Regions from separate parts of the Vibrio sp. VPAP30 genome, predicted to be linked through region 1. Evidence: predicted binding sites of a transcription regulator. Region 1 holds the regulator's gene; each other region holds the start of a gene.
The links. The regulator MetJ, encoded in region 1, represses methionine synthesis genes. The targets are predictions, from matches to a motif close to TTAGACNTNTANANGTCTAA.
Positions count from the first base shown of each region.

Region 2: metE (5-methyltetrahydropteroyltriglutamate--homocysteine S-methyltransferase) is a predicted target of MetJ. The motif match lies at 3,713-3,732, and genes of this name have one in related genera.
Region 3: metN (methionine ABC transporter ATP-binding protein MetN) is a predicted target of MetJ. The motif match lies at 3,934-3,953, and genes of this name have one in related genera.

Region 1 covers NZ_LBLS01000010.1:3,017-10,689, reverse strand. Annotated here, with positions in the region: gene priA (primosomal protein N') at 1-916, opposite strand, end outside; gene rpmE (50S ribosomal protein L31) at 1,200-1,418, shown strand; gene ZX61_RS01560 (malic enzyme-like NAD(P)-binding protein) at 1,675-2,952, shown strand; gene metJ (met regulon transcriptional regulator MetJ) at 3,045-3,362, opposite strand; gene ZX61_RS01550 (O-succinylhomoserine (thiol)-lyase) at 3,582-4,748, shown strand; gene ZX61_RS01545 (bifunctional aspartate kinase/homoserine dehydrogenase II) at 4,748-7,159, shown strand; gene metF (methylenetetrahydrofolate reductase) at 7,385-7,673, shown strand, end outside.
Region 2 covers NZ_LBLS01000028.1:49,055-56,727, reverse strand. Annotated here, with positions in the region: gene ZX61_RS12550 (GNAT family N-acetyltransferase) at 1-126, opposite strand, end outside; gene ZX61_RS12545 (MarR family winged helix-turn-helix transcriptional regulator) at 171-629, opposite strand; gene ZX61_RS12540 (organic hydroperoxide resistance protein) at 741-1,163, shown strand; gene metE (5-methyltetrahydropteroyltriglutamate--homocysteine S-methyltransferase) at 1,233-3,518, opposite strand; gene metR (HTH-type transcriptional regulator MetR) at 3,798-4,709, shown strand; gene ZX61_RS12525 (DUF4250 domain-containing protein) at 4,756-4,956, opposite strand; gene ZX61_RS12520 (hypothetical protein) at 5,044-5,724, opposite strand; gene ZX61_RS12515 (EAL domain-containing protein) at 5,779-7,673, opposite strand, start outside.
Region 3 covers NZ_LBLS01000035.1:5,171-12,843, reverse strand. Annotated here, with positions in the region: gene treC (alpha,alpha-phosphotrehalase) at 1-164, opposite strand, end outside; gene treB (PTS trehalose transporter subunit IIBC) at 240-1,664, opposite strand; gene treR (trehalose operon repressor TreR) at 1,874-2,821, opposite strand; gene ZX61_RS14900 (MliC family protein) at 2,891-3,235, opposite strand; gene gmhB (D-glycero-beta-D-manno-heptose 1,7-bisphosphate 7-phosphatase) at 3,284-3,835, opposite strand; gene metN (methionine ABC transporter ATP-binding protein MetN) at 4,059-5,093, shown strand; gene ZX61_RS14885 (methionine ABC transporter permease) at 5,083-5,760, shown strand; gene ZX61_RS14880 (MetQ/NlpA family lipoprotein) at 5,808-6,617, shown strand; gene ZX61_RS14875 (substrate-binding periplasmic protein) at 6,670-7,440, opposite strand; gene ZX61_RS14870 (AbgT family transporter) at 7,664-7,673, opposite strand, start outside.

The sequences.
Region 1 (7,673 bases):
CAGAACGAGTACCAATGACAATACCAGCCGCATTGTCACGCGCGCTCAGCCAAGCGTTAAGCCGCTCAGTATCGTTTAGGCCTGAATGTACTACCTCAACTGGGACATTAAAGCGCTTTCTAAATCGATTGATGGTTTGCGGCGTTAGACCAATTTCTGGCACAAGTACCAAAGCTTGTTTACCTTGTTCAAGCACTGGCTTAATTAGGTTGAGGTACACCTCAGTTTTGCCTGAACCTGTTACTCCTTCGAGGAGATAGCACCCAAACCCTTCACTGCTGTTGACCGTCGCAATCGCAATCGCCTGCTCTGAATTTAGTTTGGGCTTCTCAACATCAGCTTCAACGTTATGTTTCCACTCCCGAATCACTGGCTTGTTTTCTATTGATTCTATCCAACCTTTTTCCACCAGTGTCTTTAAGACCGAGGAACTGACCTCCTCATCGACAAAACGTTGATGTGGCATTGAGCCTGGCTCAAGCATATGCATCACTTTAGCTTGCTTAACCGCTCGCCCAAATCCTTGCATCAGTTGATTGCGGCCATTTGTAGTCAACTGCCACTCCACCAATGCGGCAAAATCAGCCGTTTTACCTTTGCGCAGCGCACTTGGCATGGCATTAAACAAGGTATCCCCAAGTGGGTACTGGTAAAACTGACTGCACCAAAACAGTAGCGAGTAGAGTTTTTCTGGCCAAACAGGCTGACTATCAAGCACTTGCTTAATTGGCTTGAGTTTATCAAGGCTAAACTCAGACTCATTGACTAAAGCAGTCACTACGCCAACCAAGGTTTGACGCCCGAAAGGCACAGATACTCGCCCACCAACAATAGGAAATAAGTGGCTAGGAATCTGATAGTCAAACTGTTTATCAAGTGGCACAGGCAGCGCCACGCGCGCAATTGTTGGTCGCATAATAGGCTATACAGCTCAATGAAAGGTTACGTAGGCTAGTCTAAGGGAAAAGCCTAGCAGTGGAAAGAGAAGGTGATTTTAGCCTCAAGAATAACTTAGGCTAAAAAAGTAGCAATTCCAGACCTAAATTGGTTGATCCTAAGTCAGCTATTCATTACTATATCGCGCCTTAGTGATATGGCTGGCTCTAGAGCAGCGGTATCCAAAAAGGTTTTTTATTAACTACGTGTGGTGTCCGGCTTAGAATCGGATAGCGACACGGCCTATATTTAGAGGTTCTCCCATGAAAGCTGGTATCCACCCAGAATACAAAGCAGTAAAAGCGACTTGTTCTTGCGGTAACTCTTTTGAGTTCAACTCAACTCTAGCTAAAGAGTCTATCCACCTAGACGTATGTGACAAATGTCACCCATTCTACACTGGTAAGCAACGTATCGTTGATACAGGCGGCCGTGTTGATCGCTTCAACAAGCGTTTCGGTGCTCTATCAAGCAAGAAGTAATTTCTTCTTAGCCGAATCTAAAAAGGACGCCCAGGCGTCCTTTTTTGTTACCTGTCACTCAAGCAATAGCCATTTTGCAGAGTAATCTATTATTAATTTTGATATTCGCTAGCCATATCTCTGTTCATCTGGTCTTATCTCCAGTCATTTACTACTTTTTATTGCTTTGGCTCGCATTCCGACCTAGGCAGCTTGACTTAGTTACTCTAGAATGGATTCCCCCTTTCCATATAATTATTAATGAGTACCTACACCTATGTCAGACGACAATCGCCAAGAAGTATCCCCTGAAGAACAATTTCGTCAGCAAGCATTGGACTACCATGCTTACCCGACTCCGGGTAAAATTGAAGTTGCGCTGACAACACCAGCAGAAACAGCCAAAGACCTTGCTCTTGCTTATAGCCCTGGTGTTGCAGAACCAGTACGTGAAATCGCACAAAATGCTGACAACGTCTACAAGTACACGTCAAAAGGCAACATGGTTGCGGTTATTTCAAACGGTACGGCGATTCTTGGCCTTGGCAACTTAGGTCCTCTAGCTTCTAAACCTGTAATGGAAGGTAAATCTCTACTTTTCAAACGCTTCGCTGGTTTAGACTCGATCGACATTGAAGTAAAACACCGTACTATAGAAGAATTTGTCGATACTGTTGCTAATATCGCCGATACTTTTGGTGGCATTAACTTAGAAGACATCAAAGCACCAGACTGTTTCGAAATTGAAAAGCAGCTAATTGAACGTTGTGACGTTCCGGTATTCCATGATGACCAACACGGTACGGCGATTGTTACCGCAGCGGGTATGCTCAATGCTATTGAACTTCAAGGAAAGAAGTTAGAAGACGCCACCATTGTGTGTCTTGGTGCGGGGGCAGCAGCAGTAGCGTGTATGGAGCTACTGATAAAATGCGGTGCTATGCGTGAGAAAATCTACATGCTTGACCGTAAAGGGGTTATCCATACTCGTCGTGACGACCTAAATGAATACAAGCAGCTATTTGCCAACAATACCGACAAACGCACATTAGAAGACGTGATTGATGGTGCAGACCTATTCCTTGGTGTATCAGGTCCCAACTTACTCTCCCCAGAAGCACTAGCTCTAATGGCAGACAAACCGGTTGTATTTGCTTGTTCAAACCCAGATCCAGAGATCAAACCTGAACTCGCTCACGAAGTACGCAGCGATCTGATCATGGGTACTGGTCGTAGTGATTACCCTAACCAGGTTAACAACGTGCTATGTTTCCCATTCATCTTCCGTGGTGCGCTAGACGTGCGCGCAAGTGAAATTAACGATGAAATGAAACTTGCAGCCGTAGACGCTATTCGTCTGCTAGCAAAGGAACAAGTGCCAGCAGAAGTGCTGTCGGCTGCCGGAGTTGATGCGCTGTCATTTGGTCCTGGTTACATCATTCCAAAACCAATGGACCCACGCCTGCTGCCACGCGTTGCTAAAGCCGTTGCTCAAGCAGCTGTTGATTCAGGTGTCGCTCGCATTGAGATGCCAGAAAACTATATGGCTGAGTAATCTGACCAATGATGAAAAAACCGCTGTCTTAACAGCGGTTTTTTTGAATTTCAATTTCGTCAGCGTGCGAAAATTTGGTGCGATTATTTTAATTATTCGTCGAAAGATTCGAACTCAATGCCCATCTCTGTCATCAGTTTTTTCACTTCAGCAGGAAGATCGTCCGGGCGGTCTTTACGTAAATCTTCGTCGGTCGGCAGTGGCTGCCCGGTATATGCATGCAAAAAAGCTTCACACAATAGCTCACTGTTTGTTGCGTGGCGCAGGTTATTAATCTGACGACGTGTACGCTCATCAGTCAAAACCTTTAATACTTTCAATGGAATAGAAACTGTAATCTTTTTTACTTGTTCGCTTTTCTTTCCATGCTCAGCATATGGGCTAATGTATTCGCCATTCCAATCTGCCATTGCGCACCTTTCGTTATTTTTTATGGTTGAAAATAGAATCCCCAATTTTAGCGGTATTTATAGCCACAAGCAAAGACATACGGACGTCTAGAAGTGTTGACGGCCACAAAAATGACAAGTAAAGTGGAAAGGTATGGGATAGGAATAACATATATCTAACACGATAAAGGTATAGCGTATTCCCAAATAGAAGTCACTAAAGTTCGAAAGGAAACACTTATGAGCACCCGCAAACCAGCCACAATCGCGGTACGTACTGGCATCGAATCTGACACCCAGCATCACGCTGTTGTTCCACCGATTTACCTCTCGACTAATTATGGCTTTCCTGCGTTTGGGGATGTTCCTAAATATGATTACACGCGTTCAGGTAACCCAAACCGTGGGCTGCTAGAAACAGCGCTGTTTGAACTAGAATCCGGCAAAGGTGCCGTAGTGACTAACTGTGGCACTTCGGCTTTGAACCTATGGGTATCAGCTTTCTTAGGTCCAGATGACTTAATCGTCGCTCCTCACGACTGTTATGGTGGTACCTATCGCCTATTTAATACTCGTGCTAATAAAGGTGACTTTAAAGTTGAGTTTGTCGATCAGTCAGATGAGCAAGCGTTGAATGCTGCCATTGCCAAAAAGCCAAAACTTATCCTGCTAGAAACGCCATCTAACCCGCTAGTACGCGTAGTCGACATTGCCAACGTATGTGAAAGTGCAAAACAAGTGGGATCTCTGGTCGCTGTCGACAACACCTTTTTGACACCTGTGTTCCAAAAACCTTTAGACCTCGGCGCTGACTTCGTTGTTCACTCAACAACCAAGTACATCAATGGTCACTCAGATGTTATCGGTGGGGTCATCATTACTAAAACCGAAGAACATGCAGAAGAGCTCGCTTGGTGGGGAAACTGTATCGGTGCGACAGGGACACCGTTTGATAGTTACATGACACTACGCGGCATCCGTACTCTGGGTGCACGTATGAAGGTGCATGAAGAAAGCTCTAGTCAAATTTTAAGCTTCTTACAGACGCAAGAGTTAGTCGGTCGTATCTATCATCCGAGCTTGCCGGAGCACCCAGGTCATGAGATCGCCAAGAAACAACAGTCAGGCTTTGGTTCAATGCTAAGTTTTGAGTTTGCAGGCAGCTTTGAACAGCTTAAATTCTTTGTTGGTGAGCTAGAACTTTTTTCTCTTGCCGAATCTCTCGGCGGAGTTGAAAGCCTAATCTGTCATCCAGCGTCCATGACACACAGGGTGATGGGCGAAGAAGCCCTTACCGAAGCAGGTGTCTCACAGCAATTGCTGCGCCTATCTGTCGGGCTTGAAGATGCCGATGACTTAATTGCTGACCTTGAACAAGCTTTTTCGAAAGCTAAGGAAGCCTTCTAATGTCTACTCAGCGTCAACTACATAAATTTGGTGGAAGTAGCCTTGCTGACCCTGAATGCTATCGTCGTGTAGTCGATATCTTAAAAGAATACTCCCAAGCCGAAGATCTGATCGTGGTTTCAGCAGCAGGCAAAACCACCAACCGTCTGATCACCTTTATTGAAGCACTTAGCAACGATGGACGAATCGCCCATGAAGAGCTTCAAGCATTGCGTCAATTTCAAACCGAGCTGGTTGAGGCGCTCATTGAAAGCGAGGAAAAAGAGCAGTTACTTGCAATCTTAAACGATGAATTCAGCACTTTAGGCGAACTTACTTACCCACTTAATAATGCTGAAAAAGCCGCTATTTTAGGTCATGGCGAGGTTTGGTCGTCACGCTTATTGGCTGCTCTGCTCAATCAACATGCTTTACCTGCTGTCACCCAAGATGCACGTGCATTCCTGCGTGCAGAAGCAGGCACTCAACCTGAAGTCGACTTTGGAGCTTCTTACCCACTGATTAAAGAAGTCTTAGTCCAGCATGCCCAGCACAGAGTCGTGATTACTGGTTTCATGGCTCAAGATGACCAAGGGCATACGGTTCTCTTAGGTCGTAATGGTTCAGACTATTCGGCAACCGTTATTGGTGCTCTTGCAGAAGCATACCGTGTGACAATTTGGAGCGATGTAGCCGGCGTATACAGTGCAGACCCAAGATTAGTCTCTGATGCCTGCTTATTACCGTTGTTACGTTTAGATGAAGCCAGTGAACTCGCAAGGCTTGCTGCACCAGTGCTTCATAGCCGAACGCTACAGCCTGTTGCTCAGAGCGCTATGGACTTACACCTACGCTGTAGCTACCAGCCTGAATCTGGTTCAACACGCATTGAGCGTGTTCTCGCGTCTGGTCGTGGTGCAAAAATTATCTCCTCACTCGATGAAGTACTGCTAATTCAATTATATTTCACCTCTGGTCATGACTTCCAGCGAGTTGAAAGTGAAGTACTTGCAAGCCTCAAGCGTGCACAGCTTGTGCCCCTTGCCTATGAGTCTCAACCCGATCAACAATGTCTCCGCCTAGCTTACACAAGTGAAATTGTCGGTGGTGCTCTAGAGTATCTGCAAGATGCGGCAATTGAAGCGGAAATAAAGCTTAGAGAAGGGTACTCAATGGTAGCTGCAGTCGGGGCTGGCGTGACCAAAAATGCCAACCACTGCTACGGCTTTTACCAACAATTGAAGTCTTCACCTGTCGAATTTATTTCCGAGTCATTGTCTGGACTTAGCTTAGTTGCCGTTTTACGAACAACCGATACAAAGCCCTTAGTAAAAGCCATTCATAGCCAATTGTTTCAAGCCCAGAAACGTGTTGCGATTGCCTTGTGTGGTAAAGGCAATATCGGTTCAAGCTGGTTGGAACTGTTCACCGAACAAAAAACTGAACTCGAAAAGCGTCATGGTATGAACTTTGAGTTAGTGGCCGTGATAGATAGCCAAACTTATTGGTTCGACCCTAAAGGAATAGATGCAAGCCAAGTCGGCGCTCATTTCGACGACGAAGCGATTAGCCATGAAGGAAGCGACTGGATTGAAAAGCTCGGTGCCATCCAAGGTTATGATGATCTTGTTGTTTTGGATGTCACCGCTAGTCAAACCTTGGCCCAGCGTTACATAGAAATTGCAGAACAGGGCATGCACCTTATCTCGGCCAATAAAGTCGCGGGTTCAGCCTCTAGCCAATACTATCATCAGGTTCAAGACGCCTTCGCTAAGATCAATCGTCACTGGCTTTACAACGCAACAGTTGGAGCAGGGCTGCCAATTAACCACACGGTTCGAGACCTACGTGAAAGCGGCGATGACATTATCGCGTTATCAGGTATTTTCTCAGGCACCCTCTCGTGGCTATTTCAACAATACGATGGCAGCGTTCCTTTCGCAGAACTGGTAGACCTAGCGTGGCAACAAGGTTTAACGGAGCCCGACCCTCGAAGTGACTTAGACGGTTCAGACGTTATGCGAAAATTGGTAATCTTAGCCCGTGAATCTGGCCTCGCACTTGAACCGGAAGCGGTAAAGGTAGAAAGCCTAGTACCTGTAGAGCTCTCTAAGCTATCCCTAGATGAGTTTTTAGATAGGAGTACACTACTTAGCGAACTTCTTGCAGAGCGCCTTGAGAAAGCACAACGCGAAGGCAAGGTGCTTCGTTATGTGGCTCGTTTAGAGAAAAATGGCTCTTCGACTGTGGGGGTTGAAGCGTTGAGTAAAGAGCACGCTCTCGCCAACCTCTTACCGTGTGACAATATATTTGCCATCGAGAGTAAGTGGTACAAAGACAACCCGCTAGTAATCAGAGGGCCAGGTGCAGGCCGAGAAGTCACCGCTGGCGCGATTCAATCTGATTTAAACTTACTTTCAAGCTTACTGTAATCAATAAGGGCGCTCCAACCTCAGCGCCCTTTTCACTACCTTATCCACCTATATGAACTAACTTCAACTAAACTTGAAACCATCTCATGATTAAGTTGAAAAATATTCATAATCACATTATTGACATTAAATCGTATTCATTACATTCTGTAGACATATAGACGTCTAAACGTCGGTTGAAAATTTAGAGCTTTATCGGCACAAGGTGGCCACAGGGAGAGTAAGATGGGATACACACATGCGAGTCATATCGACGCCTTAAATCAGAATATCGCCGAGCTGTCTGACAATATCAATGTGTCATTTGAATTTTTTCCACCGAGCAGTGAAAAGATGGAAGAAACACTTTGGAACTCGGTGCATCGCCTTAAAACTCTGCAACCGAAATTTGTCTCTGTAACCTATGGTGCAAACTCGGGTGAACGTGATAGAACGCATTCAATTATCAAAGAGATAAAAGATCAAACAGGTCTAGTTGCGGCACCCCATCTAACTTGTATTGATGCCTCTCGTG
Region 2 (7,673 bases), on a different contig from region 1:
GGTCTCTTCTTTGGTCATAACGGATGGGAAATAGCGCATCACCTGCTCGCTAGCATTGATCAGGCAATAGGGTTCAATATCTGAATCTTGCCACTGTCTTAGCCGAAGTCTTTTCGTTTCTAGCATTTATTTTCCTTCTTCTAATGATAAGCCAGTTAAAATGCCCGTTATTACTCAAGCTTAACAATTACTTTTTCACACAATGTCTTCAGTAGGATTAATTCATCTAGGTCGAGCTGAATCTTACATTTCATCTCTGCGGGAATCGCAACGGCTCTTTCTTTGAGTCTCCTACCTTCTTCGCTAAGTTTTAACACCCTAACTCTTTCATCTAGTTCACTTCTTCCTCTTAGAACAAAGCCTTTAGCTTCAAGCCGCTTCAATAACGGGGTTAATGTACCAGAATCGAGATGCAATCTTGCACCAATATCCTTGACACTAATCCCATCACTTTCCCACAGCACCATCATGACAAGATACTGGGAATAAGTGAGGTCTAGGGCATCCAATAACGGGCGATAGGTTCGAATCACCGCATTGGAAGCGCTGTAGAGAGGAAAACAAACCTGATTCTCTAACAATAAGCTTTCTTCTTCAGTTAGCTGTTTCTCACTATCGCAGTAACTCATTCCACTACCCTTTCAAATTAAATTGCGCACAATATACTTGCATTCCAGCTTTGTTTCGATCTAATATTGCAAGCAATTGAATTGCACGCAACTTAAAATAAGGATGCAAACATGACGACACTATACAAAACTAAAGCAACAGCACTGGCGGGCAGAAACGGCTTGGTTAAAACAGATGATGGCTTGCTTGAACTAGAGCTCGCTTATCCAAAAGAAATGGGCGGCACCGGCGCTGCTGCCAATCCAGAGCAACTGTTTGCCGCAGGTTATTCAGCCTGCTTCTCAAATGCTATTTTGCATGTTGCCCGCGAAGGTAAAATGGCTCTAAAAGAAGCACCAGTGACAGCAGAAGTTGGGATTGGTCCGAACGAACAAGGAGGGTTTGCGCTAACGGTAAGCCTTGCAGCCTCAATAGATCTACCTCAAGAACAAGCGCTCGAACTGGTTCGCGTTGCGCATCAAGTGTGCCCTTACTCAAACGCTGTACGCGGGAATATCGACGTAGAAGTCACGGTAAATGGCCAAGCAATCTAATTGGTGTTGATTGTGTAAACAGAGAGTGCCGACCCCTGAGGTCGGCATTTGTTGCTTTAAAGCTCAAAATTACGCTTTGTAGCTTTTGCGAAGTTCTTTAGCCGCTAACACCATATTGGCCAGTGACGCTTCTGTTTCTGCCCAGTTACGTGTTTTCAGTCCACAATCTGGGTTCACCCATAACCGCTGCGCCGGAATCTTCTCTGCCGCTTTGTTGAGTAGGCCTTCGATCCATTCTTTAGTTGGAATGTTTGGTGAGTGAATGTCATAGACACCTGGGCCAATCTCATTTGGATAGTTGAAGTCTTCAAATGCCTTAAGCAGTTCCATGTTTGAACGCGATGTTTCTATTGTAATCACGTCTGCATCTAGCGCGGCGACAGATTCAATGATCTCATTAAACTCTGAGTAACACATGTGAGTGTGGATTTGAGTTTCTGGTTTAGCACTTGCCGCTGAAATCTTAAACGCGTCCACTGCCCATTCTAAGTACTCTTTATGATCGCGCTTCTTAAGTGGCAAACCTTCACGAATCGCTGGCTCATCAATTTGGATGATATTAATGCCCGCACCTTGTAAGTCTGACACTTCATCACGCAGTGCTAGCGCAAGTTGATCAGCGATTTGCTTGCGAGTGATGTCCTCACGTGGGAATGTCCAACAAAGAATCGTTACTGGCCCCGTTAGCATGCCCTTCATCTGTTTCGCAGTTAAAGACTGAGCATAGATAGACCATTCCACTGTCATCGGCTTTTCACGTTCAATATCTGCAACCACAATGGCAGGCTTAACGCAGCGAGATCCGTAGCTCTGTACCCAACCAAATATAGTAGTTTGGAAGCCCGCTAAGTTTTCTGCAAAGTATTCCACCATATCGTTGCGTTCAGCTTCACCGTGAACCAAGACATCCAGATCCAACGCTTCTTGGCGTTTAACCGCATCAGCGATATGGTCTTTTAACGCTAAATCGTATTCCGTTTGCGACAATTTACCTTTGCGATAGGCACTGCGCTGAACTCGAATCTCGCTTGTTTGCGGGAAAGAGCCAATGGTCGTAGTCGGAAACAGCGGCAGCCCCAATACTTCACTTTGGTGAGCTGCACGCTCTTCATACGGTGCACTGCGCTCTGCCAAAGACTTGGTAATATTATTTAAACGCGCTTGAACTTGTGGCTTATTGACATGAGTTGCGGTTTTACGTGCTTGAATCGGTGCGCTATAGGTGTCGCAAGCAAAAATAGCTTGTTGGCTGCCATCTAGCGCCTTACCCAGCAGTGCCACTTCCGTTACTTTCTGCTTAGCAAAAGCAAACCAACTGCGCACTTCTTCCGTCAGAGCAGGCTCTAATTCTAGATCCACCGGACTGTGCAGAAGTGAACACGAGCTCGCTACCCATAGCTTGTCACCGAGCTTATCTTTAAGCGGTTGCAGTAACGCCAGTTGAGCGCTCAAGTCAGCGCGCCACACGTTGCGCCCATTAACCACACCAGCAGACAGCACCCAATGTTCAGGTAGTTTTTCGACAACAGCGTCTAGTTGTTCAGGCGCTGCAGACAAATCAATGTGCAAGCCATCTACTGCTAGCTCGACAACTTTATCAAGCGTGTCGCTAACCGAATCAAAATACGTGGTGAGCAGAACCTTCACATCACTGCGAATCACTTGATACGCAAGTTTAAAGGCGTCTTGCCATGGCTTATTTAGCTCAAGAGAGAGGATCGGTTCATCAATCTGTACCCACTCAATGCCTTGTTTCGCTAGCTTCGCTAAGATTGCCTGATAAGCGGTTAACAGACGAGGTAGCAAAGCCAGGCGATCAAAACCCTCTTCTACTTCCTTACCAAGGTAAAGATAGCTCAGAGGACCAAGTAATACAGGCTTGACTTTATGACCAGCTTTCACAGCTTCGTTGACCTCTTCAAACAGTTGAGGCCAGCTCACTTCAAACGTATCGTCCTGACTGAACTCCGGCACTATATAGTGGTAGTTGGTGTTAAACCACTTAGTCATGTCTGAGGCCGCATGGCCGCTACAATCACATCCCGCTTGAGATTGACCACGACCGACTTTGAACAGAGTATCTAGATCGGGGAAACCATCACGATGTCGCTTTGGAACGTGTCCTAGTAGCAATGTAGTCGTAAGAACATGATCATACCAAGCAAAATCACCTGCAGTCACAAACTCTAACCCGGCTTCAGATTGCGTATTCCAGTTTTTGTTACGTAACTCAGCGCCTACCGCTTTTAACTCAGCTTGATCAATTTCGCCACGCCAGTATTTCTCAAGCGCAAATTTCAGTTCACGTTTTTTACCAATGCGAGGATAACCTAATATATGCGTTGTCGTTGTCATCTTGCCGATCCTTCTGATTCTCAATTTTGCAATTTATTAATACTGTGCAGAACACCTTCAAGATGTCCGGATGGCTAAACTATCTCGCCAAAATCAAATTTGGACAATCTCCAAATACTTAACTTGTTTATTAGAAAATTTCATAGTCTTTAAGACAAGGTCCAACAACTTCATCAACATATTCAGCCAATGATATAGACGTCTAGATGTTTACACCCCTATAAAAACAAGGTAGGTTATAAATATTCATGCTGTTCACACATCATCTGAGGGAAATTCATGATTGAGCTCAAGCATCTGAAAACATTGACCACTTTGCGTGATACTGGTTCGCTAACCGCAACCGCAACCACACTGCATTTAACCCAGTCGGCCTTGTCACACCAGCTCAAAGATCTGGAAGCAAGAATTGGTGGACAGCTATTTTTGCGTAAAACTCGCCCGGTGAAGTTCACTTCCGAGGGTGAGATCTTTCTAAAATTGGCTGATGATGTGTTGCCTAAAATTGCCAAAGCAGAAAATGAAATTGCGAGCTTGAAAGAGGATGTGAACGGTCGACTGCACATGGCGATTGAATGCCACTCATGTTTCCAGTGGTTAATGCCTGCACTTAAAGAGTATCAGGTGGCTTGGCCTAGCGTAACGTTGGACTTTTCTTCCGGGTTTGGATTCGAACCTTTGCCTGCCCTGATGGCGGGAGAACTCGATTTGGTCATCACCTCAGATATTCAGCCGCGCTCGGAAGTGCACTACGAGCCTTTGTTTGATTTTGAGATGCGTTTAGTCACTTCAATTTCTCATCCTTTGGCGGAAAAAAAGTGTATCGAACCAGAAGATCTTGCTGAACAAACCATGCTCTCTTACCCAGTACAAAAGTCTCGTTTGGATGTAGTTAAACACTTCTTACAGCCTGCTGGAATTGAACCAGCAAGGTGGAAACAGGCGGATAATACTTTGATGTTGATTCAGATGGTTTCTGCCGGACTTGGCGTTGCCGCGTTACCTAATTGGGCAATTAGCGAATTTTCAAGACAAGGGCTTATTTCTAGTATTCCACTAGGCAATGGGCTATGGCGACGTTTATTTGCAGCGACACGCAACGCTGATAAGAACAAACGCTATCTACAAGCTTTTTTTAATACGGCTAGAACTCAGTCTCAAAGCCACTTGGATGGAATTAAAACAGTGTGATTGGCAAGCCATAGTGAACTAAAAGAGGCTGGACGCCTCTTTTAGTTTATCGGTCATATGATTTGAACTGGTTAGTTAAAGGGTCGTATTGATAGCCAAGTATGTCGAGCTTACCAGTCACCGCTTCAACATCCATTTCATACATAGAAACTAACTCTTCAAAAGAGTCACACTCCAAACGTAGCTTTTCATTCACTATTCCTAATAAGATAATGCTGTCAAAGCTCGCTGCATTACTGAGATCCATTGACACCTCCTTTTATGATACTGCTCTTAAAAGAGTAGCTATAAATAAGCGCTTTGAAAGTGAGCCAGATCTAATCTTTATTCAGATTTAAAGAGCAAATAGTGCCTGATTGGATGTGCTCGCAATTAGCATAAACGCCAACGCAATCCCCAACTGCATTTTATTAATTTCTTTCGTTGCCAGCATATGCCAGCACCAAACCAATACAGCGCTAATCATCAACGCGACACCAACCAAGAGCGACTGTGTCACTGCGATCAAGATTTCGTTATCTAGGCCATAAGCTTTAAGCAATATAGCGAGACTCATCAACATCGCAGAGACAACACCTGAAACCGGTAGAATTCGGTGAAATGCCTGCAATCGAGTGCGAGCAACAGTAAGAAGTAAGTGAGCCAACAATCCTCCCAGTAAGAAAGTTTGAACAATTATACTTAAGCTAGCAGCAACCGACGCTTGTAAACTTACTTCGATTCCAACATAAGCAAGTGCCAAACCATTAGCTAGATACATCACCCATATTGGACCTTGGTCGCGAGTCTTTTTTGTTTGTACTTGAGTGTAAAAGTAAGCTATGGCAAATACGATCATCATAGCTTCAATGCGTAGTGACGCAACCGCCAGCCATAAGAGCGCTAAAGAAGGAAGCACTTTATGGATGCGCCCTCTTTGACCAGGGCATATATCACCTTTGACTAAAATAAGGGTAAGAATAAACAGCGCACCAAGTAACATAGGCGCGAAAACGGCGAGTAATTGCTGAACCATAACGTCATCGATTTATGAAATTGTTGGCTGCGGATAATAGCAGATTGGGCAATTTTAGCCATTGGCGAAATGTTCTAAAATATCCTGATTGGTCACAATGCCTAAATACTCTCCTGAATCGTTAACAACTAGCCAAGGCGGTTTGATGCCCGCTTTGATAATTTCGTTGATTTTTGAAATTTTGGTATGGAACGAAGCCGTATACACATTGGTACGCATCACTTGGTTAAGTCGTTTTTTAGTAATTGATAAGTCTTTAATGGTTTCTAGTTTAGTGCCTAAGGTAGGAGAAAGGTGATAATTCAACTCTTCTCGGCCAACGATACCCACACATTCTTTTCGATCTACAATCGGAATAACATCAAGTCGATATTGGCCGGAATCAAAAAGTGCGCGCGCTTTTTCTATGGTATCGTCCGGTGCCAACGTTGGAATATGTACTTGAGTAATACTGAGTATTCCAACTTGTCTCGCATGCCCAGCGCTCGATAAAAAACTATCAAGTTTCTCATAGTATCCCCAAGCATTTTCCAGCTCTTCTAATGGCAAAGGTTTAGAGAAAAAATACCCTTGAATAAAGTCCACACCTAGACTGCATATCACCTCTAACTCGTTGCGGGTTTCCACCCCTTCCGCGACCACTTTAACATTTAAGGTATGCGCAAGCTGGGTGATCATTTTGACAATATAATATTTGTGTGAACCCTCTTTGAGGTCTTTTACAAACTCTCGGTCAATTTTTAAAACGTCAAAGTTACAATCGCTCAGGTATGCAAATGAGCTATAACCTGTTCCAAAGTCATCAATGGCGACACTCACACCTCTGCGCCGAATATTTCGGATTAAACTCGATTGACGAGATTCACTGTCAAAGTAAGCACTTTCGGTAAGTTCAATTGTGACGGTATCTGGGCTAGAGGCATATTGATGGACCAAGGAGTCAGCACTTTGTAACACCTCATCAACTTCGAGTTTGGTATTTAATGACCGATTGATCGTCACACCTAAACCATTGCCGAACCTAGCTTGTATTTTGTTGAGATCTTGCAGCGCTTTTTTACCCACACACCAATCAAGATCAGACACCAAATCTAGGTCTTCAGCAATCATAACCATCTCTTGAGTGTTTAGGAATTTACCGTTAGGGCCTTTAAAGCGACTCAGTGCTTCAAATTTAACAATATCCCAGTTTTTTACATCAACAATTGGTTGATAATAAACTTCAACCTCTTGAGATTTAATCAGTTTCTCTGCCCACTCTTCCAGTTCTTTACGTCTTAGCACCTCTTTGTGTAATGCTCCGTGGTAAAAGGTGATTTGCCCTCTTTGGGCACTTGATTGCTCTAACATGGCTTGAACAGCATGAGAAACAAGCTTCTTAGGACTATGTGTATCATGCCCAAGTACCGACACCCCTACACGACCACTAATGATTGCATTGTGGATAGTTTTACCTGCAGACTGGTTTAACGTGGCAAAAAAGCGTCGAATGGTTTGGTGGATCAATCTTATCTGAGAAGGTCCAGCAATCTTTTCACACTCCAAACAGGCGACAAAATGATTGCTGCCCAAATAGCCAACATACTTAACGACTTTATTCTTATTCAAATGCTCCGAAAGCATAGATTTAAGCTCAAAGTCGTCCACTTGTGCAAAACTTGGATGGAACGCAACGACCATACTAATATTAGGCTCGGCAGCATCCATCCATTGGTTTGTAATGGAGCGCGTAAACTGTTTCTCTGTTGGCAGTTGAGTCAGTAGTTCTATCCCTCCCCGCTCCACATCAGCGATTCGGTAAAGATTGTTGGATAAATCTAAATAAACACCAACATAAAAGGTGCCTTCGACTAAATTGATCTGTTGAAGAGTCAAATCCTGCGGATAGGTTTTACCTAATGAGCTTTGAATTAAAACCACACCAGACCAACTCCCTTCTTCGTCAATTT
Region 3 (7,673 bases), on a different contig from region 1:
AACCAAATCGCATCGACACCAAGCCGCTTTAAGTAATCAAGCTTAGAAATAATGCCTTGGATATCACCCGTACCTTTGCTGCCACTATCACAGAAGCTCTTAGGATAGATTTGATAGATAGAGGCGGTTTTCCACCAATTTTTATCATTAGCGATTGTTGTCATTTCTAAACTCACTTACCAAAAAATAATAAACTTTGAAAAAGGAGCGACGAAAAGCCGCTCCGAAATAAGAGGGGATTAAGCGTTTGCAGGCTCTAGTTCGCCTTTCACTTGTGCACGCTTATAGAAGAAGAGAGTTAATGCCGCTGGCACAGCGATAGCCACAAGCATAGCGATAGCAAAGATGCCCCAGAATTGTGGTTGGATTGATAGAATGCCTGGTAGACCACCGACACCGATACCATTCGCCATAACCCCAGCACTACCACAGATAGCCGCTGCAATTGCACTACCAATCATTGCGCTTAGCATTGGGAATTTGTATTTCAAGTTAATACCGTACATCGCTGGCTCTGTTACACCAAGGTAGGCAGAAATGGCTGCGGGTACAGAAATATCACGCTCACCATGCTTTTTACTGATGATAATAATGCCGACAACAGCTGAAGCTTGAGCAATGTTTGACAAAGCAATTAACGGCCAGATTGGCGTACCACCTAAGTCTTGCATTAACTGTAGGTCGACTGCGTTAGTGGTGTGGTGGATACCCGTAATCACTAGCGGAGCATATAAGAAGCCAAACACCATTGAACCAATAACGGCAAAGTCTCCCGTCATTGCTGCTTTAGCAGCGAAAGCAACACCATCACCTAATACACGACCAAATGGGCCAATTAGAGAGTGAGCCAATACTACAGAGACGATGATTGATACAAAAGGTACAACTACCAAGTAAAGGTAAGAAGGAACGATACGCTTGAGGTTGGTTTCGATAAACGCCAGAGCTATACCCGCGAGCATGGCTGGAATCACCTGTGCTTGATAACCAACTTTCTCAATCACAAACAGACCAAAGTCCCACACTTCAGGCACTTGCTTGCCGATCAGATAAGCGTTCATCAACTGTGGTGAAACTAAAGTCACACCAAGAGTGATACCAAGAATTGGCGTACCTCCGAGTTTTTTCACCGTTGACCAACATACGCCAACAGGTAGGAAGAAGAAGATTGCCTCACCAATCAACCATAGGAAACTATGTACCGTCGCCCAAAACTGGCTGATTTCAGTCAGTGACTGTCCATCAAACATCTTGATGTCACCAATCACGTTACGGAAACCTAAAATCAAACCACCCGTAATAATGGCAGGAAGCAGTGGTACGAAGATTTCAGCAAGATGGGAAATACCACGTTCCAAGATATTCATATTCTGACGAGCAGCTAGCTTCGCCTCATCTTTAGAGGCTTCTGATTTGCCAGAAAGATCAATCAACACCTTGTAAACTTCATCGACTTCAGTACCAATTACCACTTGGAACTGACCAGCATTAGTAAAGCAACCTTTGACCAGAGGTAAAGCTTCTAGCGCTTTCTGATCTGCTTTATCGGTATCATTTAGTACGAAGCGAAGACGAGTCAGACAGTGACTTACGCTCGCGATGTTTTCGCGGCCACCGACCAATTCAATCAGACGCTCAACTTCTTGTTTCGCAATCTTACTCATATCCATGTCCACCCTAATTGGATTCTCATTCATCTGTTGTCAACAGCGTTGACGTTTTAAACTGACTAAGCGTGTTGTTTTTCTATTTATGGGAACATTCCCAAAATGTAGCATTATATTGTCAGATCTATTTACAGATAAAAATGGGAACAGTCCCATTAATTGAAAGAGATCACAGTATAATTTTAATTCACTTTGAAAATAATGGGTTAGATTGAGATAGGCTCTTGAGTGATATGTACTTGGCCAAGCTCACCATTTACTTGAGATATCAGAAGCTTAGCCGCTTTCTCACCTGCCAACGAGTAGCCAGGATCAATACTGAACACTTTAGGAAATAGGAAGGAAAGCAGTTCATTACCCCCAACCCCAGTAACAACAACGTCTTCACGATTGAGCTCTTGCAAACGTTTTATAACTCCCAACGCTAATGTATCACTTGCACAAACAATCGCTTGAACTTTTTCAGTCAACACATCATCCACCAGCAAATAGGCACTTTCATGGTTGAGTTGACCTGTTTGATAATTGGGTGCGATAGATTGAATTTGACACCACTCAAGATAAGCTTCTAAACGCAACTTACCCGTCGTTTTATCACTAGGATCGACACCAATAAACGCGATGTTGGTAAGGTTTCTTTGCTCTAGAAACTCTAGCGCTTTAGCAATCACTTGCCTATTGTCGTAATTGATAGAAGACACCTCATCAGTGTCCATAGCGATGACCACTGTACGATTATGCCAACTCGCGAGTTTAGCGATATCGAAACCACTGAATCCAAACACAATCACACCATCAACATTACGCTTTTTCAGCACGTCTAAATGTTCATTTGTCTTGTCACGATCAAACTGACTCTCCATGATGACGACATCATAGCCCGTCCTATATAACGTATTGAGCATACTGCCCACCGCTTTGTTTTCTGATGGCGAATCGAGACGAGAGATGATCACTCCGACCACTTTTTGGCTCCCCCCACGCATCGCCTGAGCCGACTTTGATGGGACATAACCTGATTCTTGAATCACCTGCTCCACTTTGGCACGTGTTTCAGGTTTAACCTTAGGGTCATTGGTTAAAACACGAGAGACCGTCGACTTTCCCACACCGGACAGTCGCGCAATATCAAGAATGGTTAGTTTTTTGCTCATATAATAGTGATTCTAGTCGTTGATCATTAAAAGGAGGCTCTCGCCTCCTGACAAGCTATCGTAAAAGATCTATTGGGTAATACAGTTTTTGTAGACAACTTGACCTAAGTCGAGACGTGCTTCTTTACCTTTGGTATAGAGCGTCACAAAATTTTGTATTTCTGCTGTGCCATCATGAAGAATATACTTGGTCCCCGACCCAGAAGGCACTTGAATCATCCTATAGTCTCTTTTCGGAAGCCTAAGTAGCGCTGTGTCGTCATTGGGCATTAACGCTAACTCAAATGTCTCACCAGCACTGCACTGATAAAACATAAAATCGCCCTGATAGTGATTTTCTCTTTCCATTGCAGTAAAAGAGCACCCAGATAGGCTCAATGCTAGGACTGTTGTAAACAATACACGATGTTTCATGATTCCCTCCAAACAAGACAAAGGCCGTCCGTGGCAGCCTTTCTCAGTTTATTTCGCTAGATACGCTGGAACCTGTTTAATACTATCTAGTACTACCGAGGCAATCGCCTCTCCCTTATCAGTGACAGGTTTCCCCGTACGAACAAGGATCATGGTGCCAACACCTGCGGCCTTTGCCGCCATCATATCTTCTGCTTTATCGCCAACCATGACTGAATTAGCCATATCAATTTTTAAGAAGTCACGAGCTGAAATAAACATCCCAGGTTTTGGCTTGCGGCATTCGCAGTCTTGCTTGTACTTCCCTATGCCATGCTCAGCATGATGCGGACAGTAATAAATACCATCAAACTCAACACCATTGTCGACGAAGTTCCAATCCATCCACTGAGTTAATGAAAGAAAGCGATCTTCGCTAAATTTACCACGAGCAATGCCTGACTGATTTGTCACCAATACGAGCTGGTAACCCATTTCTTTGAGTTTCTTAGCGGCATCAAAAACACCATCAATAAACTCAAAATCGTGCTCGTCGTGGACATAGCCATGGTCGACATTAATCACGCCATCTCGGTCTAAAAAGACTGCTGGTTTTGCCAAAATATGCTTCTCATTTTTACATTATTTACTAAGAATTATTGCACGCTTTATTTCTTTCATCACTATCTAATTACCAATCGATTGAGCAAAAAATACGTTTAGACGTCTAGACGTAAAAATATCTATTGACACAAAACACGTGAGACCATAGCATCATCTACTAAATGAGATGTAGCTCGATATTATCTGCTGCTCTTCATCTAATCTGATAGCGAGTCCCTCGATGATTGAAATTAATCAAGTAAATAAGGTGTTCCACCAAGGTAATAAGGAAATACATGCCTTAAAGGAAATAAACCTTCATATCCCACAGGGAACCATCTTTGGTGTTATTGGCTCATCGGGAGCAGGAAAAAGTACGCTTATACGTTGTGTAAACATGCTAGAAGCACCAACGACAGGATCGATTGTTGTTGACGGTGTCGATCTAACAAAGTTAGGTAAATCTCAACTCAGCGAAGCTCGCCGTAATATTGGCATGATCTTCCAACACTTTAACTTGCTGTCATCACGTACCGTATTTGGCAATGTTGCTCTACCACTAGAGCTGGCAAGCCAAAACAAGGCGCACATCACGAGTAAAGTGACAGAGCTATTAAAGCTCGTTGGTCTTGAAGATAAGCATGAAAGCTATCCTGCAAATTTAAGTGGAGGTCAAAAGCAGCGTGTCGCGATTGCCCGTGCTCTCGCGTCAGATCCAAAAGTCCTGCTGTGTGATGAGGCCACCAGCGCGCTTGATCCTGCAACGACACAATCGATTCTTGAGCTACTCAAGGAGATCAACCGCAAGCTAAATATTACGATGCTTTTGATTACTCACGAAATGGACGTTGTTAAAAGCATCTGCCACGAAGTCGCTATCATTGGTGGTGGTGAGCTAGTCGAAAAAGGCACGGTAGGCGAAATCTTCGCTCATCCTAAGACAGAACTGGCGCATCAGTTCATTCGTTCTACTTTGGACCTTTCGATTCCAGAAGATTACCAAGTTCGTATACAAGAGACGCGTGTAGAAGGCAGTTACCCATTGGTTCGTCTAGAGTTTACAGGCGCAACGGTTGATGCGCCGCTAATGACGCAAATTGCTCGAAAATTCAACATTGATGTCAGTATTTTGAGTTCTGACCTTGATTACGCCGGCGGTGTCAAATTCGGCATGATGGTCGCTGAGCTATTTGGTAATGAGCAAGATGACAACGCAGCGATTGAGTTCCTGCGTGAGCACAACGTAAAAGTAGAGGTACTGGGCTATGTCCTTTAATGAAATTTCACAGTGGCTGAGCTTAAACAGCAATCTACTTATCGGCGCTACTTGGGAAACCCTCTACATGGTGGCAGTTGCGGGTATTGTTGGCTTCGCAGTTGGTATTCCACTCGGCGTTATTCTGCATATCACTAAGAAAGGTGGCTTACTTGAAAACACCAAACTCAATAGTGTACTTGGTGCTATCGTTAACGTAGGTCGTTCAGTCCCTTTCCTAGTCTTGATGGTTGCCATTATTCCGGTCACCAAGGTAATCGTTGGTACCTTTATCGGTACAACGGCGGCGATTGTCCCACTGACCATTGGCGCAATCCCATTTGTAGCTCGTCTTATTGAAGGCGCACTGCTGGAAGTACCTACAGGTTTAGTGGAAGCTGCTCAATCCATGGGAGCGACACCTGTTCAGATTATTTCTAAGGTACTGCTTCCAGAAGCAATGCCAACTATCGTTAACTCGGTAACGATTACGCTCGTCACACTTGTCAGCTACTCCGCAATGGCAGGTACTGTTGGAGGAGGTGGTTTAGGCGACGTTGCGATTCGCTACGGCTTCCACCGCTACGATGTGGTTATCATGGCAGTCACCGTTGTGATGCTTATCGTGTTAGTGCAAATCATTCAATCAATTGGTGATGCGATTGTCCGTCGCGTTGATCACCGCTAAAAATAAAGAAAATAATACTCGCAGATTTAATTTATAAGGAGATAGTGATGAAATTCAGTTTTAAAGGTCTACTGACTATCGCAGCTGCTGCATCAGCATTAGTACTAGCAGGCTGTGGCGAAAAAGAAGCCGATACCAGCAAAATCAAAGTTGGTGTAATGGCAGGTGCAGAAGCACAAGTTGCTGAAGTTGCGGCTAAAGTCGCTAAAGAAAAATACGGCCTAAATGTAGAGCTAGTAACATTTACTGATTACGTGACTCCAAACGCAGCGCTAGACGACGGCTCGATTGACCTCAACGCGTTCCAACACAAGCCATACCTAGATCAGCAAGTTACCGATCGCGGTTACAAACTGACGATTGCTGGTAACACTTTTGTGTACCCAATCGCGGGTTACTCTAAGCAAGTGAAATCAGTTGATGAGATTCAAGATGGAGCACGTATCGCAGTACCTAACGATCCAACAAACCTAGGTCGTTCACTGCTTCTGCTTGAGCAACAGGGTCTGCTGAAACTGCGTGAAAACGTTGGTCTACTAGCGACAGTACGTGACATCGTTGAAAACCCGAAAAACATTACTATTGTTGAGCTAGATGCTGCACAGCTACCACGCTCTCTAGATGACGTTGCGCTTTCTGTTATCAACACGACTTACGCAAGCTCTATCAACCTAACGCCACAAAAAGACGGTGTATTTGTTGAAGACAAAGAGTCTCCATACGTAAACCTTATCGTGTCACGCGAAGATAATGCGCAAGCAGAAAACGTACAGAACTTTGTTAAGTCTTACCAAACTGAAGAAGTTTACTCAGCGGCTTCTGACATATTCAAAGGCGGCGTAGTAAAGGGTTGGTAATTACTCGCCTGCGCTAATGATTACGAACAGGGCTGACATTGCATCAGCCCTATTATTTGTTCTCGGTTTTTAGCCCATCGAAGTAGTTGTCAATAATCATCTCGTAGCGCCCATCATCTTTCATCTCCCTTAACACCTGATCAAATCTATCTCTCAGCCACTGGTGTTGGCGCAGTTTGGAAAAAGCGATATAGCTTGGCGTTGCCTCGATTGGAGGCGAAAGGATCTCTAATACCTCTTCCATTTGTTCGCTGGCAAGAATACTCCGCGCACCAAAATCATTATTGACCCAAACATCAGCACGCCCCGTCCTGACCAAGCGAGCACAATCTTCGGTGCGATTACGCCAAAATACGAGTCTAAAGCGACCGTTAGCCAGTAAGGCGTCCATCTTTTTGCCGTAACTGACTCGATTGACCGCGCAAATAGCGATATCTGACACGTCACGAACTAAAAAATCATAGCTACTGATTTTGCTGTTGGCTTTCACTACTAGACTAATATTCTGGGTAAATAATATCTCATGACTATAATCGGCGAATTTCTCGCGGGTCGGATTTTTAAAAGCGGTAAAGATAGCGTCTGCACGGCCAAATTCAACATTACTCAGTGCTCTTGCCCAAGGTAACACTTCTATGGTGATCGGCACATTGAGCTCATCAAATACTGCTTCAACTAGCTCTACCGCCACGCCTGTTAGCTCCCCTTTTTTACTAACTATATAGGGTGGGTAGTCAAGCGTTACTAGCTGAATAGAGGTTGAACTCAATGCCTGAAAAGAGCACAACCAAACCAATATGGATAAAACCCATTGCTTATTCATACTCGTTAAGCATACTTAGAGGCTAAGATTAGCTTGAGCAAAACTTGATACCAGAGTGCACTGAGTTTGAATCACCATTTCACCTCCAAAGCATACAGCTACAAAGGTAAGTAAAGTTCACCGCTATCACTTGTCAACTTATCAAAGAGCAACGGAAAACCTTAATATACAAAAAAGCCGGAACAATACGCTCCGGCCAAATCATTCAGTAAAATACGTATTATTAAGGCGTA